3 regions of the Pseudomonas sp. GGS8 genome follow, and region 3 is predicted to be linked to each of the others. Evidence: predicted binding sites of a transcription regulator. Region 3 holds the regulator's gene; each other region holds the start of a gene.
The links. Region 3 encodes sigma-54, which starts transcription at its own class of promoters, with help from an activator protein. Its sites were predicted from a motif close to ANTGGCATNNANNTTGCTNT; they were not measured.

Region 1 (9,367 bases), 2.7 Mb from region 3:
TTCGGTGAACCAGCGCACGCAACTGGTAGGGCAGAATCGCCTTGAGCTGTTGTTGTTCCGTCTCGACGGCCAGCAGCTGTATGGGATCAACGTGTTCAAGGTTCGCGAGGTGCTGCAATGCCCCAAGCTGACCCTGATGCCCAAGTCCAGTCCTGTCGTGTGCGGTGTGGCGAATATTCGGGGGGCAACCATTCCGATTCTGGATCTGGCGATGGCGACCGGTGCCGGTCGGTTGCTGGACCAGAGCAATCCCTTCGTGATCATCACGGAGTACAACACCAAGACCCAGGGTTTCCTGGTTCGGTCGGTGGAGCGCATCGTCAACATGAACTGGGAGGAGATTCATCCGCCACCCAAGGGGACGGGGCGCGATCACTACCTGACGGCTGTGACTCGGGTCGACAATCAGTTAGTCGAAATCATCGACGTCGAGAAGGTGCTGGCGGAAGTGGCGCCGACACCGGAAGCGATTTCGGTGGGCGTGGTCGATGTTGAAACCCAGCACAAGGCGCTCTCTTTGTGTGTATTGACGGTCGATGACTCGTCGGTGGCGCGCAAGCAGGTGACCCGTTGCCTGCAAACGATCGGTGTCGAAGTGGTGGCGTTGAACGACGGCCGGCAAGCGCTGGATTACCTGCGCAAGCTGGTCGACGAGGGCAAGAAGCCGGAAGAAGAGTTCCTGATGATGATCTCCGACATCGAAATGCCGGAGATGGACGGGTACACCCTGACGGCCGAGATCCGCAGCGACCCACGCATGCAAAAGCTCCATATCATCCTGCATACTTCGTTGTCGGGTGTGTTCAATCAGGCGATGGTCAAGAAGGTCGGTGCCGATGATTTTCTGGCCAAGTTCCGTCCTGATGACCTGGCATCCCGGGTAGTCGACCGGATCAAAGCAGCAGATAACAGCTAGGGGCCTTCTGCCCCTGGCGGTCAACACGATTTAAGAGGCGGCATCTTTGTCTACGGGTAATTTGGATTTCGAACAGTTCCGGGTATTCCTGGAAAAAGCCTGTGGCATTTTGCTCGGTGAAAACAAGCAATATCTGGTCTCGAGCCGTCTCAACAAACTGATGGAACAGCAGGGCATCAAGTCCCTGAGTGAGCTGGTTCAGCGCATCCAGACCCAGCCGCGCAGCGGTTTGCGCGAGATGGTGGTGGATGCCATGACTACCAACGAAACCCTGTGGTTTCGTGACACCTATCCGTTTGAAGTCTTGAAGAACAAGGTATTGCCTGAAGCGATCAAGGCAAGCCCGGGGCAGCGCCTGCGGATCTGGTCGGCGGCGTGTTCGTCGGGTCAGGAACCGTATTCGTTGTCGATGTCCATCGATGAGTTTGAACGGGCCAACATGGGCCAGTTGAAAATGGGTGTGCAGATCGTTGCTACCGACCTGTCCGGCACCATGCTGACCAACTGCAAGACTGGCGAGTACGACAGCCTGGCCATCGGTCGCGGTCTGTCGCCCGAGCGCCTTCAGCGTTACTTCGACCCCAAGGGACCGGGGCGCTGGGCGATCAAGGCACCGATCAAGAATCGGGTGGAATTTCGCTCGTTCAACCTGCTGGACAGTTATGCGAGCCTGGGCAAGTTCGACATCGTGTTCTGTCGCAACGTGCTGATCTACTTCTCCGCCGAGGTGAAGAAAGACATCCTGTTGCGCATTCACAGCACGCTCAAGCCGGGCGGTTATCTGTTCCTTGGTGCGTCTGAAGCGCTAAACGGTTTGCCGGACCATTACCAGATGGTCCAGTGCAGCCCGGGGATCATTTACCAGGCGAAGTGATTCGTTGGCGGCATAAAAAACGGGAGTCCTGAGAGGGGCTCCCGTTTTTTTGTGCCTGATGATTTCCCAAGTCCACCGTCATCCCCCTGTGGGAGCGAACTGTGGCGAGGGGGCTTGTCGGAACGCCGCATCGCCCCGTTGGGCTGCGAAGCAGACCTAAAATCTCTGATGTAGCAAAAATCCTGTGAGTGCTACGCACTCAAACGGGGGCAAGCCCCCTCGCCACAGTTCGCTCCCATAGGGTCAGTTGTTGTTCTGGCGATCGGCGATAAGCGGCAGAAAAGCGGCAGGCGGCGGAAATCGGTTGCCGCTTTTCTGGCATTGCCGCGTTGCCACTGCCGGCAAAGCCCCGGTTTACGGGTTTTTTTGAATTGGCACGCCGCTTGCTATGTTCACGTTACGAAAAATCAGGTCACCCGAAGGTTTCCCGACATGAGCATCAGCTTCGATAAAGCGCTCGGTATCCACGAACAAGCCCTGGGCTTCCGCGCTCAGCGCGCTGAAGTCCTGGCTAACAACATCGCCAACGCCGACACCCCGAACTACAAGGCTCGGGATCTGGACTTCTCGAAAGTGCTTGCCGAGCAGAACGAGAAAACCAAAAACGGCAAGTTCGCCTTGAGCATGACCAACAGCCGTCACATCGAAGCTGAAGGGCTGGGCAATGGCGACGAGTCGCTGATGTACCGCACGCCGATGCAACCGTCGATCGACCAGAACACCGTGGACGCCCAACTGGAACAGTCGAACTACGCGGAAAACGCGGTCAACTTCCAGGCCAGCTTCACCCTGCTCAACAGTAAATTCAAAGGGCTGGTGTCAGCCCTGCGCGGAGAGTAATCCATGTCTCTATCCAGTGTTTTCAACATTGCCGGTAGCGGCATGAGTGCTCAGACCACTCGCTTGAACACCGTGGCCTCGAACATCGCCAACGCCGAGACCGTTTCGTCGAGCATCGACCAGACCTACCGCGCCCGTCACCCGGTGTTCGCCACCATGTTCCAGGGCGGCCAGAGCGGCGGCAGCGACTCGCTGTTCCAGAACCAGGACGCGGCCGGTCAAGGCGTGCAAGTGCTGGGCGTGGTCGAAGACCAGAGCAACCTTGAAGCGCGCTACGAGCCGAACCATCCGGCTGCGGATGCCAAGGGCTACGTTTACTACCCGAACGTCAACGTTGTCGAAGAAATGGCCGACATGATTTCCGCGAGCCGTTCGTTCCAGACCAACGCCGAAATGATGAACACCGCCAAAACCATGATGCAGAAGGTCCTGACCCTCGGTCAGTGATAAGGGGCGACTTTCGATGAGTGTTACCGATACCACCAGCGGCGTAAGCATCAAGGATGTCCTGGCCAACTCTTCGGTCAAGACCACGACCACCAGTGATGGTCTTTCCGCGGCGACCAGCAGTGCCACCGGCAGCAAGGCATTGGGCAAGGATGCGTTCCTGCAACTGCTGGTCACCCAGCTGAAAAACCAGAACCCGCTCGATCCTCAGGACAACAGCGCGTTCGTAGCCCAGTTGGCGCAGTTCAGTAGCCTGGAAGGCATCACCACGCTGAACGACACCGTCAGCGGCATTGCCGGCAACTACAACTCCTCGCAAGCCTTGCAGGCTTCTTCGCTGGTGGGCCGTTCGGTCATCGCGCAGACCGACAAAGCCGTGGTCGACACCTCCAAGAGCCTCAACGGTACCGTCGTGGTGCCGACATCGGTTTCCGCTGCCACCGTCAAGGTCACCAACTCGGCAGGCACGGTCATCCGCACCCTCGACCTGGGCAGTCAAAGCGCCGGCAACGCCAGCTTCATTTGGGACGGCAAGGACAGTTCGGGTGCGGTGGCACCGGCGGGTACTTACACCTTCGGCGCAACGAGCACCATCGACGGCACGAACACCTCACTGATTACTTACCTGCCGGCAACGGTCAACAGCGTGACCATCAGCCAGACCGGCGGTGAGTTGATGCTGAACCTGGCAGGTCTGGGCAGCGTTGCCCTGTCCAAAGTTCAAACCATTGGTCTATAGAGCCGACTAACGCGGCACCAAAAGGAGTGGAATATGTCTTTCAACGTCGGCCTTAGCGGTCTCTATGCAGCCAACAAACAACTGGACGTGACCGGCAACAACATCGCCAACGTCGCGACCACCGGTTTCAAATCGTCCCGCGCAGAATTCGAAGACGTGTACTCGGCCACTCGCCTGGGGACCGGCAGCAAGACCGTCGGCAATGGCGTACGCCTGGCCAACGTATCCCAGCAGTTCAGCCAGGGCGACGTGAACAACACCGGCAACGTGTTGGACATGGGCATCCAGGGCAATGGCTTCTTCATCCTCAGCGACAACGGTTCCCTGAGCTACACCCGTGCCGGTGCGTTCAAGACCGACGCTCAAAACTATGTGGTCGATAACAACGGCAACCGTCTGCAGGGTTATGGCGTCGATGCCAACGGCAAGATCATCAACGGTGTGTTGACTGACTTGAAGATTGATACGTCGAGCTTGAAGCCGAATCCGACTACCAAGGTTGATCAGACGATGAACCTGAACTCGGCGGAAACAACGCCAACCGTGGCTCCGTTCAGCCCGACCGATACCAACAGCTATAACAAGACCATCTCCACCAAGGTCTACGACAGTCAGGGTAACGAGCACACCATGGATCAGTACTACGTGAAAACGGGTACCAATGCCTGGCGTGTCTATACCTACATGGACGGTCGTTCTCCAGCCAACCCGGCCACCGAACCTCCAGTAGCGATCACCGCCGACATCACGTTCAACTCCGACGGCAGCATCAATACGCTGACGGCGGGTGCCGGCTGGACCCAGACTGGTAACACGTTGACCATGACCGGTTGGGTGCCAGGCGTCATTACCAACGCCGCAACGACTCCTGTGACCTGGGGCCCGAACGGTTCCGTCGCTGCCACTGGCGGTATTGCGTTCAACATGGCGCTGACCACTTCTTACAACTCGCCAACCGCCCGTACCGCCCAATACCAGGACGGCTACGCCACCGGTCAGATCTCCAGCCTGACCATCGACGCCAGCGGCGTCATGACTGCGAACTTCAGTAACCAGCAAACCAAGGCCATCGGTCAGGTGGCGGTGGCCAGTTTTGCCAACGAGCAAGGCCTGCAGCCAATTGGTGGCACACGCTGGAAAGAAACCTTCGCCTCCGGTGTGGCCGGTGTCGATGCACCGAAAACCGGTACCATGGGCTCGATCGTGTCCAACTCCCTGGAAGAGTCCAACGTCAACCTGACCAACGAGCTGGTTGACTTGATCAAGGCGCAGAGCAACTACCAGGCGAACGCCAAGACCATCTCCACCCAGAGCACCATCATGCAGACCATCATTCAGATGACCTGATGCTGTATAGCGCTGCATAAAGAACCCCTCTCACGAGGGGGTTTTTTTGTCTTGCAGAATCAGGCAGGCAAAAGAAAACCCCCGACCAGCCAGAGGCTCATCGGGGGTTTCAGGTAAGCGCCCTGGAGCGCCTACCGGCTCAGCTTATTGGCAAGCTTCGCAATCCGGCTCGTCGATGGCGCAGGCCTTCGGCACTGGAGCTGGACCGGCTGGGGCTGCCAGGACCGAGTCGTCACCGTGGTTGCCGCCGCTGGAAACAGCGTTTAGCTTACCGGTGTTGATGGTCGACTTCTCGGTGCTGGTCGCGGCCAGGGCACGGAGGTAGTAGGTGGTTTTCAGACCACGGTACCAGGCCATGCGGTAGGTCACGTCCAGCTTCTTGCCCGAAGCGCCGGCGATGTACAGGTTCAGCGACTGAGCCTGGTCGATCCACTTCTGACGACGGCTGGCGGCGTCGACGATCCACTTGGTGTCCACTTCGAAGGCAGTCGCGTAGAGCTCTTTGAGTTCTTGCGGGATGCGCTCGATCTGCTGCACCGAACCGTCGTAGTACTTCAGGTCGTTGATCATGACCGAGTCCCACAGGCCGCGAGCCTTCAGGTCGCGAACCAGGTACGGGTTGATCACGGTGAATTCGCCTGACAGGTTCGATTTCACATAGAGGTTCTGGTAGGTCGGTTCGATCGACTGCGACACGCCGGTGATGTTGGCGATGGTCGCGGTCGGTGCGATGGCCATGATGTTGGAGTTACGAATGCCTTTCTGTACACGGGCACGAACCGGTGCCCAGTCCAGGGTTTCGTTCAGGTCAACGTCGATGTACTTCTGGCCACGCTGTTCGATCAGGATCTGTTGCGAATCCAGCGGCAGGATGCCTTTGGACCACAGCGAACCCTGGAACGTCTCGTAGGCGCCACGCTCGTCAGCCAGGTCGCAGGACGCCTGGATCGCGTAGTAGCTGACCGCTTCCATCGACTTGTCGGCGAACTCGACGGCAGCGTCGGAACCGTAAGGGATGTGCTGCAGGTACAAAGCGTCCTGGAAGCCCATGATGCCCAGACCGACCGGACGGTGCTTGAAGTTGGAGTTCTTCGCTTGCGGCACCGAGTAGTAGTTGATGTCGATCACGTTATCGAGCATGCGCACGGCGGTGTTCACGGTGCGTTGCAGCTTGGCGGTGTCCAGCTTGCCGTCGACGATGTGGTTCGGCAGGTTGATCGAGCCCAGGTTGCAAACGGCGATCTCGTCCTTGTTGGTGTTCAAGGTGATCTCGGTGCACAGGTTCGAGCTGTGAACCACGCCCACGTGCTGCTGCGGGCTGCGCAGGTTGCACGGGTCTTTGAAGGTCAGCCATGGGTGGCCGGTTTCAAACAGCATGGACAGCATTTTGCGCCACAGGTCTTTGGCCTGAATGGTCTTGAACAGCTTGACCTTGCCCGGGTACTCGGTCAGGGCTTCGTAGTACTCGTAGCGCTCTTCGAAGGCCTTGCCGGTCAGGTCGTGCAGGTCCGGTACTTCGGACGGCGAGAACAGGGTCCACTTGCCGTCATCGAAGACACGCTTCATGAACAGGTCAGGGATCCAGTTGGCGGTGTTCATGTCGTGGGTACGACGACGGTCATCACCGGTGTTCTTACGCAGTTCGATGAACTCTTCGATGTCCATGTGCCAGGTTTCCAGGTAGGCACAGACAGCGCCTTTGCGCTTGCCACCCTGGTTAACGGCGACGGCGGTGTCGTTCACCACTTTCAGGAACGGCACGACGCCCTGGGATTTGCCGTTGGTGCCCTTGATGTACGAACCCAGCGCACGAACCGGCGTCCAGTCGTTGCCCAGGCCGCCGGCGAATTTCGACAGCATGGCGTTGTCGTGGATCGCGTGGTAGATGCCCGACAGGTCATCCGGCACGGTGGTCAGGTAGCAGCTCGACAGCTGTGGACGCAGGGTACCGGCGTTGAAGAGGGTCGGCGTCGAGGACATGTAGTCGAAGGACGACAACAGGTTGTAGAACTCGATGGCGCGGTCTTCTTTCTGCTTCTCTTCGATCGCCAGGCCCATGGCCACGCGCATGAAGAAAATCTGTGGCAGTTCGAAGCGGATACCGTCCTTGTGGATGAAGTAACGGTCGTACAGGGTTTGCAGGCCCAGGTACGTGAACTGCTGATCGCGCTCGTGGTTGATCGCCTTGCCGAGTTTTTCCAGGTCGAAGGACGCCAGAACCGGATTCAGCAATTCGAATTCGATACCTTTGGCGATGTACGCAGGCAGTGCCTTGGCGTACAGGTCGACCATTTCGTGGTGGGTCGCGCTCTCGGCGACGCCGAGGAAGTTCAGGCCTTCGGCACGCAGGGTGTCCATCAGCAGGCGGGCGGTCACGAACGAGTAGTTCGGTTCACGCTCGACCAGCGTACGGGCAGTCATCACCAGAGCGGTGTTGACGTCGGTCAGGGCCACGCCGTCGTACAGGTTTTTCAGGGTTTCACGCTGGATCAGCTCGCCGTCGACTTCTTCCAGACCTTCGCATGCTTCGGTGACGATGGTGTTCAGACGACCCATGTCCAGCGGCGCGAGGCTGCCATCGGCGCGGGTGATGCGGATCGATGGGTGAGCGTTGACGGCTTCTTCGGCAGGGCTGTGCGCTGCGCGCTCTTTGGCGCGGGAGTCACGGTAGATCACATAGTCGCGGGCTACTTTCTGCTCGCCGGCACGCATCAGGGCCAGTTCGACCTGGTCCTGGATCTCTTCGATGTGGATGGTGCCGCCAGAAGGCATGCGACGCTTGAAGGTCGCGGTGACTTGTTCGGTCAGGCGGGCAACGGTGTCGTGGATTCGCGACGAAGCGGCAGCGGTGCCGCCCTCAACTGCGAGAAACGCTTTGGTGATGGCGACGGTGATCTTGTCATCGGTGTAAGGGACGACAGTGCCGTTACGCTTGATCACGCGCAGTTGGCCAGGCGCGGTGGCGGACAGATCCGAATTCGAATCGGCGGCCTGCGGCAAGGTGCCCTGCGGGTTCTCGCGAGTTGTGTCGGTTTGCATGGGGGGGTATCTCCACATTCTCTATGTTTGTTTGGGCACCATTACGGTGCCCACCGTTCTGTCCTGAAGTACTACAACCGGCGGGGGCCGGGCATACCAACTTCGGGACAGATCAGGAAGGGGGCTATTGGGCGCCGCTTCCGTGCCGAAGTCTTTGGTGTCACGCCTTGGGCCTGAAACCGAATTCCGTTTTGGGCGGCAGTAAATGACTGCAACACCCGTACCGTTATCGCCGTTTCGGGCTTAAAAACAGTAGCCATCCGCAGGCGCGGTTTGGTCTTTCGAAAATACGTTTGGTTCAACCGGAAAGAGGCAATAAAAGCGCTTGAAATCGGTGTCCGGTTTGTGTTTGGTTTTTGGCATAAAACCCTACATGTAGGGTTTTTTTTGCGCCGAGGTACAAGATAATGCGTTTTGGAGGGTGTTGCAACGTACTACCTGTGGATAAACCTGTGCGTAAATTGTGTGTGAAAGAGAGAACAGGCGTGTAGGCCGCGACCTGGCTGGAGCCGACCATTTTTCACTGATTTTCAGCGACTGAAAACCGTCATCCGGATTTTTAAGGGCGCGAACCCTATCACAAAAAACCGTTGTGTCCGAACGCATTTACCGGCTTGTGTTCCAGACGTGTGGCGTTTATACAATCGGCCAACGCGGATGCATTCTTATCCTCCCCAATCATTACAAAAAGACGGGCGGATCCTTCCTTATTGATGGTGTTGGCAAGCAGAGGTCATCGTGGAGCAAGAAGCCTGGCAGGTATTGATTGTCGAAGACGACCAGCGTCTGGCCGAACTGACCCGCGATTACCTGGAAACCAACGGCCTGCGCGTATCGATCGAGGGCAATGGCGCCCTGGCCGCGGCACGCATCATCAAGGAGAAACCGGATCTGGTGATCCTCGACCTGATGCTCCCCGGCGAAGACGGCTTGAACATCTGCCGCAAGGTCCGTGACAAATATGATGGGCCGATCCTGATGCTCACCGCGCGCAGCGACGATACCGATCAGATTCTTGGCCTGGACCTGGGCGCCGACGACTACGTCTGTAAACCGGTGCGTCCGCGTTTATTGCTGGCGCGCATCCAGGCCTTGCTGCGTCGTAGCGAAGCGCCTGAAGTTGCCCCGGAAAAACTCCGGCGCCTGCAGTTCGGCCCGTTGGTGG
Region 2 (9,367 bases), 990 kb from region 3:
AAGCGCCAGGGCTGCGTAGGAACTCGGCAGATTGAAACCCACTGTCGCGATGCAGATCGCTGCCACGGTGTACATCGCCAACAGGGTGCGAATCCCGCCGAAGCGATCCGCCAGCGCGCCACCCAGCGGACGCATCAGGCTGCCGCCGAACACACACGCCGCGGTGTAGTAACCGGCGGTCACCGGGCTCAGGCCGTACTGGTCGTTGAAGTAGCCGGGCAGGGCGCTGGCCAGACCGATGAAGCCACCGAAGGTCACGCTGTAGAAAAACATGAACCACCAGCTGTCGCGGTCACCCAGGGCCTTGAGGTAGTCGGCCATGGACTTGGCTTTCGGCCGTTCAGGGGCATTTTTGGCCAGCCAGGCGAAGACGATCAGGGTCAGGATCAGCGGGATCAGGGCGAAGCCGAACACGTTGCTCCAGCCAAACATGGCGGCCAGCACCGGGGCGATCAGGGCGGCGAGCACGGTGCCCGAGTTACCGGCACCGGCGATGCCCATGGCTTTGCCTTGGTGCTGCGGCGGATACCATTGCGAGGCCAACGGCAGGGCGACGGCGAAGGACGCACCGGCCATGCCGAGGAACAGGCCCAGCAACAGCGCCTGCTCGTAACTGTGGATGCCGACTTTCCAGGCAACGAGCAGGGCGCTGATGACGATTATCTGGCCGATGATCCCGGCGGTTTTTGGCGACAGGCGATCAGCCAGCAGGCCCATCGCAAAGCGCAATACAGCGCCGGCCAGAATCGGCGTGGCCACCACCAGCCCGCGCTGTTGAGTGGTCAGGTGCAGGTCAGCGGCGATTTGCACCGCCAGAGGGCCGAGCAGGTACCAGACCATGAAGCTCAGATCAAAATAGAGGAAGGCTGCGAACAGTGTCGGGGTATGGCCGGATTTCCAGAAGCTTGAATTCATCGCGCACCTCAGCTGTCAGGCGTATCAAGAAGGAGTCATGAGCTTGCAGGTGGGGCGCCACTACGGCCGCACCACCAGCCCCGGTCTCTGGGGCCAAAACGGAAAAACGCCGCTACCTGATTCGCAAAAGGGGGCGAATGAGGTGAGCGACGTCTTTGTCGTAGGTGGGGCAACCGCCGTTGGTTACCTTGCGGTGATTTACTTAGCGAGATTTGTGCCAACAATCTGCTTTTGTGGCGAGGGGGCTTGTCGGACCGCCGCATCGCCCCGTTCGGCGGTGAAGCCGTCACAAGACCTTTGTGCGAGGTCTGTATGAAGGAAATTGAGGGGCCGCTTCGCTGCCCAACGGGGGCAAGCCCCCTCGCCACAATGATCGGATCAACCCAATAACTCACTCATGGCAATGATCTGCTCCGCCACCTGGATCAGCTTCTGCTGGCGGCTCATGGCCTGGCGGCGCATCAGGGTGTAGGCCTCTTCTTCGTTGCAGTCCTTCATCTTCATCAGCAGCCCCTTGGCCAGTTCGATGCGCTTGCGCTCGGCCAGTTGCTGGTCGCGGGCGTGCAGTTGCGCGCGCAGGGCCTGGTCGCTTTCAAAGCGAGCCATGGCCACGTCGAGAATCGGCTGCAAGCGTTGCGCGTGAATGCCTTCGACGATGTAGGCACTGACGCCGGACTTGATTGCCTGGCGCATTACGCCGGGGTCGTGCTCGTCGGTGAACATCACGATTGGCCGTGGTTGGTCGCGGGTCACCAGCACCACTTGCTCCATCACATCGCGGCTCGGTGACTCGGTATCGATCAGGATCACGTCCGGACGCACCGTTTCGACGCGCGCGGGCAGGTCAATAGTCAGGCCGGATTCGTCGATGACTTCGAACCCGGCTTCGGTCAGGGCCGCTTTCAGACGGCCGACTTTTTTCGCGGTGTCGTTGATCAGCAGGATACGCAACATATTCGCAGGCTCCTGTCAGCGGCTGGCGAGAAGGGGAGCGCTGTCGCTCATGGCGTGCAGCGTAAAGCTGCGGGCATAGCCGGCCGGGTCCGAACCGTTCCAGATCTTGCCGTCGATCAGTTGGCTGCTGCGCATTTCCTGACTCCGGGCGGGCACACCGACAGCGGTGGCGGCCTCACGGTATAAGTCTAGTTGCTGGACCTGACGGGCCACGCCGAGGTAATCCGGGTCGTCACGCAGCAAACCCCAGCGACGGAACTGGGTCATGAACCACATGCCGTCGGACAAATACGGCAGATTGACCTCGCCGCCACCGTGGAAACGCATCGCGTGCGGGTCTTGCCAGCGATTGCCCAAGCCGTCGGCATAGTCACCCAGCAAGCGCGGTTCGATGCAGTCGAGCGGGGCATCGAGGTATTCGGGAGCGCATAACAGTTGCGCGGTGCTGCGGCGATTTTCGTGGCTGGCTTCGATGAACCGGCTGGCTTCGAGGATTGCCATCACCAACGCCCGGGCGGTGTTGGGGTATTGCTCGACGAAGGCGCGGGTGCAGCCGAGGACTTTTTCCGGGTGATCGGGCCAGATCGTCTGGGTGGTGGCCATCGTGAACCCGAGATTTTGCTGCACCGCACTGGCAGCCCACGGTTCGCCGACGCAGAACCCGTCAATGCGCCCGGCTTGCAGGTGCGCGACCATTTGCGGCGGGGGGACGACCACGCTGTCGACATCCTGCAACGGGTGAATGCCCTGACTCGCCAGCCAGTAATACAACCACATGGCGTGGGTGCCCGTGGGAAATGTCTGGGCGAAGGTCAGTTTTGGGCGACTTTGGTGCACGTGGTGGTCCAGTGCTTCAGGACTGGTCACGTCCAGGGCCTGCAAGCCATGGGAGAGGTTGATGCTCTGGCCGTTCTGGTTCAGGCCCATGAGCACGGCCATGTCGGTGGAGGCTACGCCGCCGATGCCCAGGTGCACGGCGTAAATCAGGCAGTACAGGCTGTGGGCGGCATCGAGTTCGCCGCTGACCAGTTTGTCCCGCAGGTTGGCCCAGGATGACTGGCGCTTGAGGTTCAGGGTCAGGCCGTAAGGCTGGGCGAAGCCCTGAGTGGCGGCGACCACCACTGAGGCACAGTCACTCAGGGCCATGAAGCCGAGGTTGATTTCGGTTTTTTCCGGGGCATCGCTGCCGTTGACCCAGGCCAGTGGGCCGGCTGATGGTTCATTCATCGATTTGCACCTTCCAAAAAAAACGTCGTCCCATGGCCTCTGCGCGAGCAGAGCCGGTGACGACGCCATTGTCCTGCCACTCATCCCGTCGTTGGCATGAGTGCTGATGACCATGTTGGTGCAAGGCATATGCCATCGCTGGATGATTTTGTCGTGCGCCTCGCCTGTGGACTCGATGCGCGGCTATAATCGCCGCCTCTCATCGCCAACCGAGTCAAGCCTGCCCATGTACACCCTGGCCCGTCAGCTATTGTTCAAACTTTCCCCGGAAACCTCCCACGATTTGTCCCTGGACCTGATCGGCGCGGGCGGGCGTTTGGGCCTCAACGGCTTGCTGTGCAAGGCACCGGCAAAGATGCCGGTGACGGTCATGGGCCTGGAATTCCCGAACCCGGTGGGGCTGGCGGCCGGTCTGGACAAGAACGGTGCGGCGATCGATGGGTTTGCCCAACTGGGTTTTGGTTTCGTCGAAATCGGCACCGTCACTCCGCGTCCGCAACCGGGTAATCCGAAACCCCGGATTTTCCGCTTGCCGGAGGCCGAGGCGATCATCAACCGCATGGGTTTCAACAACCTTGGCGTCGATCACTTGCTCGCTCGCGTGGCGGCAGCCAAGTACAAGGGCGTGCTGGGGATCAACATCGGCAAGAATTTCGATACGCCGGTTGAGCGCGCGGTCGACGACTACCTGATCTGCCTGGACAAGGTTTACGCCCACGCCAGCTACGTGACCGTCAACGTCAGCTCGCCGAATACCCCGGGCCTGCGCAGCCTGCAATTCGGCGACTCGCTCAAGCAATTGCTCGCCGACCTGGCCACGCGCCGGGCGGAATTGGCCCTGCGCCACGGCAAACATGTGCCGCTGGCGATCAAGATCGCGCCCGACATGACTGACGAAGAAACTGTTCAAGTTGCCCAAGCGTTGATCGAAACCGGGATGGATGCGGTGATCGCCACCAACACCACCCTGAGCCGTGTCGGCGTCGAAGGCCTGGAGCATGGTGACGAGGCGGGCGGGTTGTCCGGCGCACCGGTACGCGACAAGAGCACCCACACCGTGAAGGTACTGGCGGCGGAGCTGGCCGGTCGCTTGCCGATCATCGCCGTGGGTGGCATCACCGAAGGCAAGCACGCGGCTGAGAAAATCACTGCGGGTGCGAGCCTGGTGCAGATTTATTCGGGCTTTATCTATAAAGGCCCGGCCCTGATTCGTGAATCGGTAGATGCCATCGCCGCGCTGCGCTGAAGCCTGATTTGGGCCTCATGGTGGGGGCTTTGTGGCGAGGGGGCTTGCCCCCGTTGGGCTGCGAAGCGGCCCCAAAACCAGGCAACGCGGTGAATCAAAGAGAACACGGACACAGGGTTTACGACTGCTTCGCAGCCGAACGGGGGCAAGCCCCCTCGCCACAATTGTTTCTTCGCTGAATTTGGAGCAGGCATAAAAAAGGGCTCCCCGAAGGAGCCCCTGGGCCGAAGCCCGCCGTCCGGATGGGACGTGCGTGGTTAAGTCGTTGCGTATTCAGATTGTCGTGTCGGAGTGTGTGCCCTGTATTAGCCGACGGCGTGAAGTTCGTTGAGTCTGTGGATTCCCGCAGTGCCGGTCATACCGTCCCAATTGTCGCCGCGTCCTTCTCGCCAGCCATTGATCCAGGCTTGGCGTACCGACGGTAGAGTAAAAGGGCAAAGCTCACGGGATTTACCACCAACGCCATATTGATATCCGCGCAAAAATGCTCTTTCCAACGGATCACGCTTAAGTCTTCTCATAGGGTGTTTCCCTCACTTGTTGACTGTATGTATCGCGTCGACCTCAATCGAGGTCAGGCAGAAAAATTCTGCCGTTGGTGGCTCGCTGCCGGCGTCGCGAGCCAAGGTGTTGACGCCGTTGCGACGTCAACCTGTGTTGAGTTCTAACCAATGCGTCACATCGAGGGAATGATCGTTTTGTCATAAGAACGTAACCATAAAGATGCTAAGGCCATAAGTAACACGATATTTGTCCCGTGTTGGTTGGCCAAAGCCCGGTATGATCGGCCCTGCGCTGGATGGTGGGGGTTGCGCCTTTAACGAGAATGACACCCGTTGCCCTTGGGGTTATTCGACGAAGGGTCGACTTATGACATTTTGTTGCATCAACTTTTTTATCTGCCCTGGCATCTAAGCTCTTTTAACCCGAGCAGTCAGGGTGGGACGGCACACCTTCGTGCCACGCGGGCGCTCTGTTAGAAAAGCGCCTGATTGAAAACCGGATCGGCAACGCGTTGCCGGTTCACTTAGCTAAAGGCTCTGGAATTACCATGTCCGATCGTTTCGAACTCTTCCTCACTTGCCCCAAAGGCCTTGAAGGTCTGCTCATCGAGGAAGCCGTCGGGCTTGGCCTTGAGGAGGCACGCGAGCACACCTCGGCTGTGCGCGGCATGGCCACCATGGAAACCGCTTATCGCCTGTGCCTGTGGTCGCGTCTGGCAAACCGGGTGCTGCTGGTGCTCAAGCGTTTCCCGATGAAGGACGCCGAAGACCTGTATCACGGCGTGCTCGACATCGAGTGGCAAGACCACATGCTCAACGACGGCACCCTGGCCGTCGAATTCAGCGGTCACGGCTCTGGCATCGATAACACGCACTTTGGCGCCTTGAAGGTCAAGGATGCCATCGTCGACAAACTGCGTACCCCGCAAGGCGACCGCCCATCCATCGACAAGCTCAACCCGGACCTGCGCATTCACCTGCGTCTGGACCGTGGCGAAGCGATCCTGTCCCTCGACCTGTCCGGGCACAGCCTGCACCAGCGCGGTTATCGCTTGCAGCAAGGCGCGGCGCCGCTGAAGGAAAACCTCGCGGCAGCGATTCTGATTCGTTCCGGCTGGCCGCGCATTGCCGCCGATGGCGGCGCGCTGGCTGACCCGATGTGCGGTGTCGGCACGTTCCTGGTGGAAGCCGCCATGATCGCCGCCGACATGGCGCCGAACCTGCGCCGCGAGCAGTGGGGCTTCACCGCCTGGCTCGGTCACGTGCCGGCGCTGTGGAAAAAACTCCACGAAGAAGCCACCGAACGCGCCGCAGCCGGCCTGGCCAAGCCGCCGCTGTGGATTCGCGGTTACGAAGCCGACCCACGCCTGATTCAACCGGGCCGCAACAACGTCGAACGTGCCGGCCTGAGTGATTGGATCAAGATTTATCAGGGCGAAGTGGCAACGTTCGAGCCGCGTCCGGACCAGAACCAGAAAGGTCTGGTGATCTGCAACCCTCCGTACGGCGAGCGTCTGGGTGACGAGGCGAGCCTGCTCTACCTCTACCAGAACCTCGGTGAACGTCTGCGTCAGGCGTGCTTGAACTGGGAAGCGGCGGTGTTCACCGGCGCTCCGGACCTGGGCAAGCGCATGGGCATCCGTAGCCACAAACAGTATTCGTTCTGGAACGGCGCGTTGCCGTGCAAATTGCTGCTGATCAAGGTCACGCCAGATCAGTTCGTCACCGGCGAGCGCCGTACCCCGGAACAGCGTCAGGCCGAGCGTGAACAGGCGGCCTACGATGAAGCACCGAGTGAGCCGCAAGAGCGCAAGTACAACAAGAACGGCAACCCGATCAAACCGGTTCCGGCACCCGCTCCGGTGATCGAGCAGCCGCGCCTGAGCGAAGGTGGGCAGATGTTTGCCAACCGTCTGCAAAAGAACGTCAAGGCGCTGAGCAAATGGGTCAAACGTGAAGGCATCGATTGCTACCGCGTCTACGATGCTGACATGCCGGAATATTCCATGGCCATCGACCTGTATCACGACTGGGTCCACGTTCAGGAATACGCCGCGCCGAAATCCATCGATCCGGAAAAAGCCTCGGCGCGGATGTTCGATGCCCTGGCGGCAATCCCGCAGGCATTGAACATCGACAAGAGCCGCGTGGTGGTCAAGCGTCGCGAGCGTCAGAGTGGCACCAAACAGTACGAGCGCCAGAGCACTCAGGGCAAGTTCAACGAGGTCAGCGAAGGCGGCGTGAAGCTGCTGGTGAACCTCACCGATTACCTCGACACCGGGTTGTTCCTCGACCACCGGCCGATGCGCATGCGGATTCAGAAAGAGGCCGCCGGCAAGCGCTTCCTCAACCTGTATTGCTACACCGCGACCGCCAGCGTGCATGCGGCCAAGGGCGGCGCGCGCAGCACCACCAGCGTCGACCTGTCGAAAACCTACCTGGACTGGGCGCGTCGCAACCTGTCGCTGAACGGTTTTTCCGACAAGAACCGCCTGGAACAGGGCGATGTGATGGCCTGGCTCGACGCCTGCCGTGACGAATACGACCTGATCTTCATCGATCCGCCGACCTTCTCCAACTCCAAGCGTATGGAAGGGATCTTCGACGTGCAGCGTGACCAGGTGCAATTGATCGACCTGGCCATGGCGCGACTGGCACCGGGCGGGGTGTTGTATTTCTCCAACAACTTCCGCAAGTTCCAGCTCGAGGAAAATCTCACCGAGCGTTATGCCGTTGAAGAAATCACGGCCCAGACCATCGATCCGGATTTCGCCCGTAATGGCAAGATCCACCGTGCCTGGAAGATCACTGCTCGCTGACACTTGAGACTGATTGGATCCACAGAGCCTTGATTTTTAAAGGCTCTTTGGTTCTTTCAGTGCTGGTCAAATTAGTGGCTAATAGCTATAACTCAACCCATGGCCAAAGGGCTTTTCCGGCACCTGGCGTTTTGAGTTGCATTTATGTCGTTGCACGCCGTGCGCCCCAAGATCCTGGGTTTTATCAGTGAAGATGTCTCGGCCTGGCTGGTCGCGCTGCTGGTATTGCTCGTGGGCGGGATTCTCACGGGGTTGCTGGCCTGGGCAACACTCAATCAGTTTCATCAGCAAATGCGGCAACGTTTCCAACTGCTCGCCAGTGAACGCTATAGCCGTATCGAAGAACGTTTCCAAGATCAAGAGCAGCGCCTTGATGGCCTGCGCCGGTTCTTCTCCAATTCCGAGTCGGTATCGCGCGACGAATTCGACGGTTACGCCAAACCTCTTTTGCGACGCACCCAAGCCTATTCCTGGGCACCACGGGTTTCCCGCGCCGAACGCCCCGTGCTCGAACGCTTCGTGCATGACGAAGGCTTGAGCAATTTCACCTTTCGCGAACTCACCGCCGACGGCCAGTTGCAACCGGCTGCGGAGCGGGACGAGTACGTGCCGGTGCTCTATAGCCAAACCCAAAGCCGACTGCCCACGCCGCTGGGTTATGACCTGTTGGCCCAGCCCCTGCGCCGTTCGACCTTGGAGCGCGCCGATCAAACGGGCAACATGGCCGTCTCGCAACCTTTGCATCTGGTAGGCATTGAGCCCGCCTACTCACGGGGTGTGTTGCTGGTGGCACCGGTCAGCCGTCAGCACCTGCCGGGCGCCACGCCCGCCGGGTATGTGATGGCGGTGATCAGCATGCGCCAGCTGCTGGCGGACGGGTTGCCGGAAGAGAATCTTGATTCTCTTTCGGTACGCATCCTCGACTTGTCTACCAATGACCAACACGAAGTGCTGTATGAGTCGACCAACCCGGCCGGGGCCAGCGACTTGTCCTCCACGCGCTTGCTGCGTCTGGCCGACCACGAATATCAAGTGGATATGCGTCCCAGTGCTGCGTTCCTGCAAGCCAACCACTCCTCGGTGGCCAGCCAGGTGGTGCTTGGCGGTTTACTCAGCTTGCTGCTCAGTGTGTTTCTCTATGTGTTGGTCAGCCAGCGGCAACGGGCGCTGAAAATGGTCGAGCAACGGACCGAGGAACTGCACGCCCGTGAGCAAGAGCTGCGCGGCACGCATGGCCAGTTGCGCGGTGTGCTGGATGCCGCGACTCAGGTGGCGATCATCGCCACCGACCTGCGCGGGATCGTCAGCACTTTCAACGCCGGTGCCGAGCACATGCTCGGTTACTCCAGTGCGCAGGCCGTGGGCCACATGACCCTGGAAAACCTGCACCTGCCCCGGGAACTTGAGGCGCGCTCGGCGGAGTTGAGCGCACGCTATGGCAAGCCGATTCCGACCTGCCAGGCGATGCTGGTCGAAGGCGGGGAAGAGGGCGGTCACGAAGCCCGGGAATGGACGCTGGTGCGCCGCGACGGCAGCCATTTGACGGTGAACATGCTGGCGACCCCGGTTCTCGACGAACAAGGGCTGTGGGTTGGGCACCTTGCGATCTGTATCGACGTCACCGAGCGCAAGCGTGTCCACGAGGCTCTGGCGGCGCGGGACCTGTTGTTGAAGAAGCTCAGCGCCCATGTGCCCGGCGGGAT
Region 3 (9,367 bases):
GTCCCACCCTCCTTGAGCAGGGTTTGTTCCCCACCCACGCTGATACCGATGTACTTCTCGCCCAACAGGCCAGCCGTCAGGATAGATGCAGTGGAGTCAGTCGGCAGGTTATCTACGCGCTTTTCCAGTTGCATGGTCACCCGACCGGTGAAGCTGTCGCGATCCAGATCGATCGCCGTGACCTTGCCGATGGTTACACCGGCCATGGTCACTTTAGCCCTGACCGTCAAACCGGCGATATTATCGAAATAAGCATAAAGTTTATAAGTATCGGTGCTCGGGCTCGGGGACAGACCACTGACCCGCAACGCAAGCAACAGCAAAGCCAGGATGCCAGCCAGCAAGAAAAGGCCGACACCGATTTCCAGGGTGCGGTTTTGCATCAGAAATCTCCAAACATCAAGGCGGTCAGAATAAAGTCCAGGCCGAGTACCGCCAAAGAGGCATACACCACGGTCTTGGTAGTGGCACGACTGATCCCCTCGGAAGTGGGCTCGCAGTCATAGCCTTGGAATACGGCGATCCAGGTCACGACGAAGGCAAAAACGATGCTTTTGATAATGCCGTTGAGCACATCGTCGACAAACGTCACGCTGTTTTGCATGTTCGACCAGTAGGAGCCTTCATAGACACCCAACCAGTCGACGGCCACCCACGAACCGCCCCAGATGCCCACCACGCTGAAAATCATCGCCAGCACCGGCAGGGAAATGAAGCCGGCCCACAGGCGCGGGGCAATAATGTACTTGAGCGGGTCGACCCCGATCATTTCCAGGCTGGACAGCTGTTCGGTGGACTTCATGTTGCCGATTTCGGCGGTCAGCGCCGAACCCGCGCGCCCGGCGAACAGCAAGGCCGTGACCACTGGCCCCAGCTCACGCAGCAGCGTCAGCGCAACCATCTGCCCGACCGCCTGCTCCGAACCGTAGCTGGACAGAATGTTGAAGCCCTGCAGCGCCAGCACCATGCCGATGAACACCCCGGAGACCACGATGATCACCAGTGACATCACGCCCACCGAATGCAACTGCTTGACCAGCAGGCCAAAACCGCCGCCGATGCCGCCACGACCGAGCAAGGCATGAAACAGGAACAACGCCGAACGCCCGAACACCGCCAGCACATCGATGCCGGCGTGGCCGAAACGGCGCACTCTTTCTATCAGTGAAATCTTGCGCATCAGCGCTTCCCCAGAAGATCTGCGCGGTAATCCGTCGCTGGAAAGTGGTATGCGACCGGGCCGTCGGGTTCGCCAGTCATGAACTGGCGTATCCGTGGTTCCTGCGAATTCATCAATTCCTCGGGAGTCCCCTGCCCCAACACCTGACCTTCGCCGACGACAAAGATGTAGTCCGCAATGCTCGCGGTCTCGGCCAGATCATGGGAGACCACGATACTGGTGATACCCAGCGCATCGTTGAGCAGACGGATCAGACGCACCAACACCCCCATGGCGATCGGGTCCTGGCCGACAAAGGGCTCGTCATACATGAGAATTTGCGGATCGAGGGCAATCGCCCGGGCCAGCGCGACTCGACGCTTCATCCCACCGGACAATTCGTCGGGCATCAGGTCGATGGCACCACGCAAGCCCACGGCCTGCAATTTGAGCAGGACAATGTCGCGAATCATTTCTTCCGGCAGCGCGGTATGAACGCGCAACGGAAAGGCGACGTTCTCGAACACATCGAGATCGGTAAACAGTGCGCCGCTCTGAAACAGCACACCCATCTGCTTGCGCGCATCGAACAAATCGCTGCGCGACAATGTTGGCAGGTTCTGGCCGTTGACCCAGACTTCGCCGCTGGAGGGGCGCAATTGCGCACCCATCAGCCGCAACAGCGTGGTCTTGCCACACCCGGAAGGCCCCATGATGCCGGTGACCTTGCCGCGTGGGATGCGGATATCGACGTTATTGAAAATGCTGCGCGCACCGCGCTTGAAGGTCAGTCCCTTCAGCTCGACCGCGTAGGCGTTATCGGCACTCATCTAAACTCCTTGCGATGCAGCCTCTCACTCGGACGCCTGGCTTTCTGACGAAAGCACATACCTTCCCGGGCAGGCCGAACTGGCGGCGAACTATATCACTGCAAAGGCCAAGCGCCCAAGGCCCAAGCCGGGCACGTTCAGCAACATGACCACCTGAAATCATCTATTTAGAGGGTTTCAGTAATAAGGAATGACAAAGCACGACGAACTTGCGTGAGGGTTTTGATCATTACCGTTATAATCGCCGCCTTTTCATCAGGCTATACGATTTCTGACATGAGCCAATCCAGCAACCTGATTCAATCTGCACAACGCACCATCCGCCTCGAACTGGAAGCCGTACAAGGCTTGCTGCCCCATATCGACGCAGATTTCGTACGCGCTTGCGAGATGATTCTGGCGAGCAAAGGCCGCGTAGTCGTGGTCGGCATGGGCAAATCGGGGCATATCGGCAACAAGATTGCCGCCACCTTGGCCAGTACCGGCACCACGTCATTCTTCGTGCATCCAGCCGAAGCCAGCCACGGCGACATGGGCATGATCACGCGCGACGACATCATCCTGGCACTGTCGAACTCCGGCTCCACCAATGAAATCGTCACCCTGCTGCCACTGATCAAGCGCCTGGGCATCAAATTGATCAGCGTCACCGGCAATCCCGATTCAGCGCTGGCCAAGGCTGCCGAGGTCAACCTCAACGTTCACGTCGAGCACGAAGCCTGCCCGTTGAACCTGGCGCCAACCTCTTCGACCACCGCCGCCCTGGTGATGGGCGATGCCCTGGCGGTGGCGCTGCTGGAAGCCCGCGGTTTTACCGCTGAAGATTTCGCCTTTTCCCACCCCGGCGGCGCGCTTGGCCGACGCCTGCTGCTGAAAGTGGAAAACGTCATGCACGCCGGGCAAGAGCTGCCGCAGGTTCAGCGCGGCACCCTGCTCAAGGACGCATTGATGGAAATGACCCGCAAGGGCCTGGGCATGACCGTGGTTCTGGAAGCCGACGGCAAACTTGCCGGGATCTTCACCGACGGCGATCTGCGTCGCACCCTGGACCGCAGCATCGACATCCACAGCGTCACCATCGACCAGGTCATGACCGCCCACGGCAAGACCGCACGTGCCGAGATGCTTGCCGCCGAGGCGCTGAAAATCATGGAAGACCACAAGATCAACGCGCTGGTCGTGGTCGACAGCGAAGACCGTCCGGTCGGCGCCTTGAACATGCACGATTTGCTGCGCGCGGGAGTCATGTAATGAGCACGGATCTACTGCAACGCGGCAAACAGATCAAACTGGCGGTATTCGACGTCGACGGCGTGCTGACCGACGGGCGCCTGTATTTCCTCGAAGACGGCAGCGAATTCAAGACCTTCAATACCCTCGACGGTCAGGGCATCAAGATGTTGATGGCAGCCGGCGTGCAGACCGCTATCATCAGCGGCCGCAAGACTCCGGTGGTCGAACGGCGGGCGAAGAACCTCGGCATTCCACACCTGTACCAGGGTCGCGAAGACAAACTGGTGGTGCTCGACGAGCTCCTTGCCCAACTCAACCTAAGCTATGAACACGTGGCCTACCTCGGCGACGACCTGCCGGACCTGCCGGTGATTCGCCGCGTCGGCCTGGGCATGGCGGTGGCCAACGCCGCCAGTTTCGTGCGCGAACACGCCCACGGCATCACCCAGGCCCGTGGCGGCGAGGGTGCCGCGCGCGAATTCTGCGAATTGATCCTGCGCGCCCAGGGCCGCCTCGATGCGGCCAACGCCGCGTACCTGTGAGCCCAACATGCTGAGCAAAAAGATTCGCAACATCCTGATATTCGGTTGCATCGCGGCGCTATTCGCTGCGGTCGGCTACTGGAACATCAGCCCGGAACGCTTCCTCGACAAGCCAGTGGCGCAAGTCGATGAAGCCATGATCGACTATTACGCCACCAACGCCCACAGCGTGCAGTACCTGCCGGACGGCAAATTGCAGTACGAAATGACGTCCGACAAGGTCGAACACCTGAAAGCGACCGAAGTGACGTTGCTGTCCAATCCTGACCTGAACATGTTTCGCGGTACCGAGTTCCCCTGGCACGTCCAGAGCGAGCGCGGCGAAGTCAACCCGGACGGCACCCAGGTCGAGCTGATTGACTCGGTACGCATCACCCGTTTCGACGAAAAAAACCGTAAAACCCTGATTACCACCACCCGTATGACAGTGTTCCCGCAGCAGCAATATGCGCAGACCGATCAACCCGTTAGAATCGACGGCGCTGGCGGTGTATCGACAGGCAACGGAATGAAAGCGTACTTGAAAGAAAGCAGGATACACCTGCTATCGAACGTAAGAGGACAGTATGAGGCTCGTTAAAACTCTCCCTATTTTGCTCAGTCTGAGCGCAGCACTGGGAAGCGTGAGCGCCTGGGCTCTGCCGACCGATCAAGCGCAGCCTATCCGCATTCAGGCCGACGACGCCCAGCTGGACGACAAGAATGGCATTGCCACCTATAAAGGTGACGTGATCATCACCCAGGGCTCGATGATCGTTAAGGGCAACACCGTGACCATCACCCGCACGCCTGCAGGCGACATCGACGTGGTGACTTCGGTGGGCAACCTGGCCTACTTCGAGCAACTGCAGACCGCTGGTGACACCAAGCCCGTTCAGGGCTGGGGCGTGACCATCCAGTACCACGCAGCCCAAAACCGCGTAGTGCTGATCGACAAGGCAAAAGTTGTCGACAAGGACAATAACACCACCCAGGGCGAGAAAATCGTCTACGACACGGTCAAGAAGCTTGCGAGCGCCGGTCGCGCCACGGGCAACAAAGTCACCGAGACGCGTCCGCGCATCGACATGGTGATCCAGCCGAAAAAGAAAACCGACGAGCAAAAGGCCCAGTAATGGCAACTCTGAAAGCTCAGCATCTGGCCAAGAGCTACAAGAGCCGCCAGGTCGTGCGTGACGTCAGCTTGTCCATCGACAGCGGTCAGATCGTCGGCCTGCTTGGTCCCAACGGCGCCGGCAAGACCACCTGTTTCTACATGATCGTCGGTCTGGTGCAGGCCGATCAGGGCCGCGTACTGATCGATGACCTGGATGTCAGCCACCAGCCGATGCACGGTCGTGCGAAGGCCGGTATCGGCTATCTTCCACAAGAAGCGTCGATCTTCCGCAAGCTGTCGGTGACCGACAACATCATGGCCATCCTCGAGACCCGCAAGGAGCTCGACAAGGCAGGTCGCCGCAAAGAGCTGGAAAGCCTGCTGCAGGAATTTCACATCCACCACATCCGTGACAGCCTTGGCATGAGCCTGTCCGGTGGCGAACGCCGTCGCGTGGAAATTGCCCGGGCACTGGCCACCAACCCGAAATTCATCCTCCTCGACGAACCCTTCGCCGGCGTGGACCCGATCTCGGTGGGCGACATCAAGCAGATCATCCATCACCTCAAGGCCAAAGGCATTGGCGTGCTGATCACTGACCACAACGTCCGTGAAACCCTGGACATCTGCGAAACCGCCTACATCGTCAATGATGGCCAGCTGATCGCTGAAGGTGACTCTGCCACCATCCTGGCCAACGAACTGGTCAAGGAAGTGTATCTGGGCCACGAGTTCCGCCTGTAAGCGCTGAACTGCCTGGCCAGTCGCCTGAGCGCTCTTTTTCAATAAAAAATCAATAGTTTTTTATTGTTACAGCGCTCTAGGCAAACACTTCAGTTTCAGGCATATAATTTGCTTATGTTTGGCGCTTCGGCGCCCTGTAGTGGATGGCGCATGTGCGCCGGCGAATAAGGTGTTAAGCCCCTGCCATGAAACCATCGCTAGTCTTGAGAATGGGCCAGCAGCTGACGATGACACCGCAGCTGCAACAGGCCATCCGCCTGCTCCAATTGTCGACCCTGGACCTGCAACAGGAAATCCAGGAGGCCCTGGAGTCCAATCCGATGCTCGAACGCCAGGAAGAAGGCGACGACTTCGATAACGCCGACCCCTTGGCCGACAAAGCCGAACAGCAACCCAACGCCGACATTCAGGAACCCTCCTACCAGGAAACCGCTCCGACGGTGGATAACCTTGAGGAAGGCGACTGGAACGAACGCATTCCCAACGAATTGCCTGTCGATACCGCCTGGGAAGACGTCTACCAGACCAGTGCCAGCAGCCTGCCGAGCAATGATGACGACGAGTGGGATTTCACCACCCGTACTTCGGCCGGTGAAAGCCTGCAAAGCCATTTGCTCTGGCAACTGAACCTGGCACCGATGTCCGACACCGATCGCCTGATCGCCGTGACCCTGATCGACTGCATCAACAATCAGGGCTATCTGGACGAAACCCTCGAGGAAATCCTTGAGGCCTTCGATCCGGAACTGGACATCGAACTGGACGAAATCGAAGCCGTCCTGCATCGCATCCAGCAATTCGAGCCCGCCGGTATCGGCGCTCGCAACCTCGGTGAATGCCTGCTGCTGCAACTGCGCCAACTGCCCGCCAAGACCCCTTGGCTGGCCGAGGCCAAGCGCCTGGTCACCGACTACATCGACCTGCTCGGCAGCCGCGACTACAGCCAGCTGATGCGCCGCATGAAGCTCAAGGAAGATGAACTGCGCCAGGTGATCGAACTGGTCCAGAGCCTCAACCCGCGCCCGGGCTCGCAAATCGAGTCCACCGAAGCCGAATACGTTGTTCCCGACGTGATCGTGCGCAAGGACAACGAGCGCTGGCTGGTGGAGCTGAACCAGGAGTCGGTGCCACGCCTGCGGGTCAACGCCCAATACGCCGGCTTCGTACGCCGCGCCGATACCAGCGCTGATAACACCTTCATGCGTAATCAGCTGCAGGAAGCTCGCTGGTTCATCAAGAGCCTGCAAAGCCGCAACGAAACCCTTATGAAAGTGGCCACCCAGATCGTCGAGCATCAGCGCGGCTTCCTGGAGTACGGCGACGAGGCCATGAAGCCGTTGGTACTGCACGACATCGCTGAGGCGGTAGGCATGCATGAATCGACTATTTCACGGGTGACCACGCAGAAATTCATGCATACCCCACGGGGCATCTATGAACTGAAATACTTTTTTTCCAGCCACGTCAGCACCTCCGAAGGCGGTGAATGCTCGTCCACGGCGATCCGCGCGATCATCAAAAAACTGGTTGCCGCGGAAAATCAGAAAAAGCCGTTGAGTGACAGCAAGATCGCTGGTTTACTGGAGGCACAAGGCATTCAGGTGGCTCGCCGCACCGTCGCCAAGTACCGCGAATCCCTCGGGATCGCGCCTTCGAGCGAACGCAAGCGGTTGATGTAGAGCCACGCCACAGCGTTCCAGTGGTAGATCATCTGATCTACCGCTTTATGCACTGGCAACGAAGGAGAAGCTGTATGCAAGTCAACATCAGTGGACACCAACTGGAAGTGACCGAACCTCTTCGCACCTACATCGGCGAAAAACTCGAACGATTAGAGAGGCATTTCGACAAGATCACCAACGTGCAAGTCACGATGACGGTCGAGAAGCTCAAGCAGAAAATCGAAGCCACACTGCATATTCCCGGCAATGAAGTGGTCGCTAACGCGGAACATACCGATATGTACGCAGCGATCGACGCACTGACCGACAAGCTGGATAAACAACTCAAAAAGCATAAGGAAAAGACCCAGAGCCTCCTCCAGGGCGCGACCGGTCGTTAACACTCCCAACCCATGATCCGACTTGAAAGCATCCTGACCCCCGGCCGTTCCCTCGTGAACGTGCCGGGCGGCAGTAAAAAGAAAGCCCTCGAGCAAATTGCCAACCTTATCCATCGCGAAGTGCCGGGTCTGGCCATGCAGGATGTCTTCGAGAGTCTGGTCGCCCGTGAAAAACTCGGTTCCACCGGTTTTGGCAACGGTATCGCCATCCCCCACTGCCGCCTCAAGGGCTGTGAGTCGCCCATCAGCGCCTTGATGCACTTGGACGCACCCATCGATTTCGACGCCATCGACGGTGCCCCGGTTGACCTGCTGTTTGTCCTGCTGGTCCCGGAAGCCGCCACCGATGCGCACCTGGAGTTGCTGCGCCAGATCGCCAGCATGCTTGACCGCAAGGAAGTGCGCGAAAAACTGCGTAGCGCCCCGAGCAACGAAGCCTTGTATCAGGTTGTCCTGAACGAGCAAAACGGTCACTAATCATGCGCCTGATCATCGTCAGCGGCCGCTCCGGCTCAGGTAAAAGCACTGCCCTCGATGTTCTCGAGGACAACGGCTACTACTGCATCGACAACCTGCCTGCCGGCCTGTTGCCAGAACTGGCCGAACGCGCGCTGATTCATACCGAACTGGCACAACCGCTGGTGGCCGTGTCCATCGATGCACGCAACTTGCCGAGCCACCTGTCACGGTTTCCCGAATTGCTGGAAGAAGTCCGCAGCCGGCATATCCAGTGCGATGTGCTGTATCTGGACGCCGATGAAGAGACCCTGCTCAAACGTTTTTCGGAAACCCGCCGTCGTCACCCCCTGAGTAGCGCCAATCGCTCGCTGGCGGAGGCGATAGAGGACGAAACCAATCTGCTGGGGCCGATCGCCGATCTGGCCGACCTCAAGGTCAACACCACCAGTCTGAACCTGTATCAGCTGCGCGATACCATCAAGCTGCGCCTGCTGAATCAGCCGGAGCCCGGTACTGCGTTTCTGGTGGAGTCTTTCGGGTTCAAGCGTGGCATGCCGGTGGACGCCGATCTGGTGTTCGACGTGCGTTGCCTGCCCAACCCTTACTGGAAACCGGAGCTGCGGGCACAGTCCGGGCTCGATCAACCGGTGGCCGAGTACCTGGCGGCACAGCCGGATGTCGAAGAGATGTTCCAGGACATTTCCTCCTACCTGCTCAAGTGGTTGCCCCGCTTTGCCGCCAGCAACCGCGCCTATGTCACCATTGCCATTGGCTGCACCGGCGGACATCACCGCTCTGTCTACTTGACCGAACGTCTGGGTCAGGTCCTGCAACAATCCCTGAAGAACGTCCAGGTTCGCCACCGCGACCTCAGCTAAAGGATTCACATCGCGATGCCTGCTCTGGAAATCGAAATCATCAACAAGCTGGGCCTGCATGCCCGCGCATCTGCAAAGTTCGTCGGGGTGGCCGGGCAGTTCCCGTGCCAGATCAGGGCTGGCCGCACTCCAGAGACTATGGTCGATGGCAAAAGTATCATGGCCATGATGATGCTGGCTGCGGGCAAGGGCACCAAAATCCACCTGAAAACCGAAGGTGAACAAGAGCAGGAAGCAATGGCTGCACTGGTGGCGCTGATCAATAACTACTTCGACGAAGGCGAATAAAGATCAATGGATTGCAGCATTCGGTCGCGGCCACAGACGCGTAGGCGCTGACAAAAGCTGCGATATCTTGATCCAA

Region 1: the regulator sigma-54 is predicted to act here: its motif matches at 2,161-2,180, upstream of flgB (flagellar basal body rod protein FlgB).
Region 2: the regulator sigma-54 is predicted to act here: its motif matches at 3,214-3,233, upstream of J3D54_RS17865 (CmpA/NrtA family ABC transporter substrate-binding protein).

The regions. Positions count from the first base shown of each region.
Region 1 covers NZ_JALJWF010000001.1:220,722-230,088, reverse strand. Annotated here, with positions in the region: gene J3D54_RS01085 (chemotaxis protein CheV) at 1-916, shown strand, start outside; gene cheR (protein-glutamate O-methyltransferase CheR) at 963-1,790, shown strand; gene flgB (flagellar basal body rod protein FlgB) at 2,223-2,630, shown strand; gene flgC (flagellar basal body rod protein FlgC) at 2,634-3,077, shown strand; gene flgD (flagellar hook assembly protein FlgD) at 3,094-3,816, shown strand; gene flgE (flagellar hook protein FlgE) at 3,850-5,163, shown strand; gene J3D54_RS01055 (ribonucleoside-diphosphate reductase subunit alpha) at 5,308-8,202, opposite strand; gene J3D54_RS01050 (response regulator) at 8,941-9,367, shown strand, end outside.
Region 2 covers NZ_JALJWF010000001.1:3,928,611-3,937,977, forward strand. Annotated here, with positions in the region: gene J3D54_RS17855 (NarK/NasA family nitrate transporter) at 1-915, opposite strand, end outside; gene J3D54_RS17860 (ANTAR domain-containing response regulator) at 1,294-1,869, opposite strand; gene J3D54_RS17865 (CmpA/NrtA family ABC transporter substrate-binding protein) at 1,885-3,096, opposite strand; gene J3D54_RS17870 (quinone-dependent dihydroorotate dehydrogenase) at 3,323-4,342, shown strand; gene J3D54_RS17875 (ribosome modulation factor) at 4,648-4,863, opposite strand; gene rlmKL (bifunctional 23S rRNA (guanine(2069)-N(7))-methyltransferase RlmK/23S rRNA (guanine(2445)-N(2))-methyltransferase RlmL) at 5,394-7,664, shown strand; gene J3D54_RS17885 (diguanylate cyclase) at 7,809-9,367, shown strand, end outside.
Region 3 covers NZ_JALJWF010000001.1:2,942,239-2,951,605, reverse strand. Annotated here, with positions in the region: gene mlaD (outer membrane lipid asymmetry maintenance protein MlaD) at 1-383, opposite strand, end outside; gene mlaE (lipid asymmetry maintenance ABC transporter permease subunit MlaE) at 383-1,180, opposite strand; gene J3D54_RS13235 (ATP-binding cassette domain-containing protein) at 1,180-1,989, opposite strand; gene J3D54_RS13230 (KpsF/GutQ family sugar-phosphate isomerase) at 2,266-3,240, shown strand; gene J3D54_RS13225 (HAD family hydrolase) at 3,240-3,764, shown strand; gene lptC (LPS export ABC transporter periplasmic protein LptC) at 3,772-4,344, shown strand; gene lptA (lipopolysaccharide transport periplasmic protein LptA) at 4,331-4,879, shown strand; gene lptB (LPS export ABC transporter ATP-binding protein) at 4,879-5,604, shown strand; gene J3D54_RS13205 (RNA polymerase factor sigma-54) at 5,790-7,283, shown strand; gene raiA (ribosome-associated translation inhibitor RaiA) at 7,358-7,666, shown strand; gene ptsN (PTS IIA-like nitrogen regulatory protein PtsN) at 7,679-8,143, shown strand; gene rapZ (RNase adapter RapZ) at 8,146-9,003, shown strand; gene J3D54_RS13185 (HPr family phosphocarrier protein) at 9,019-9,291, shown strand.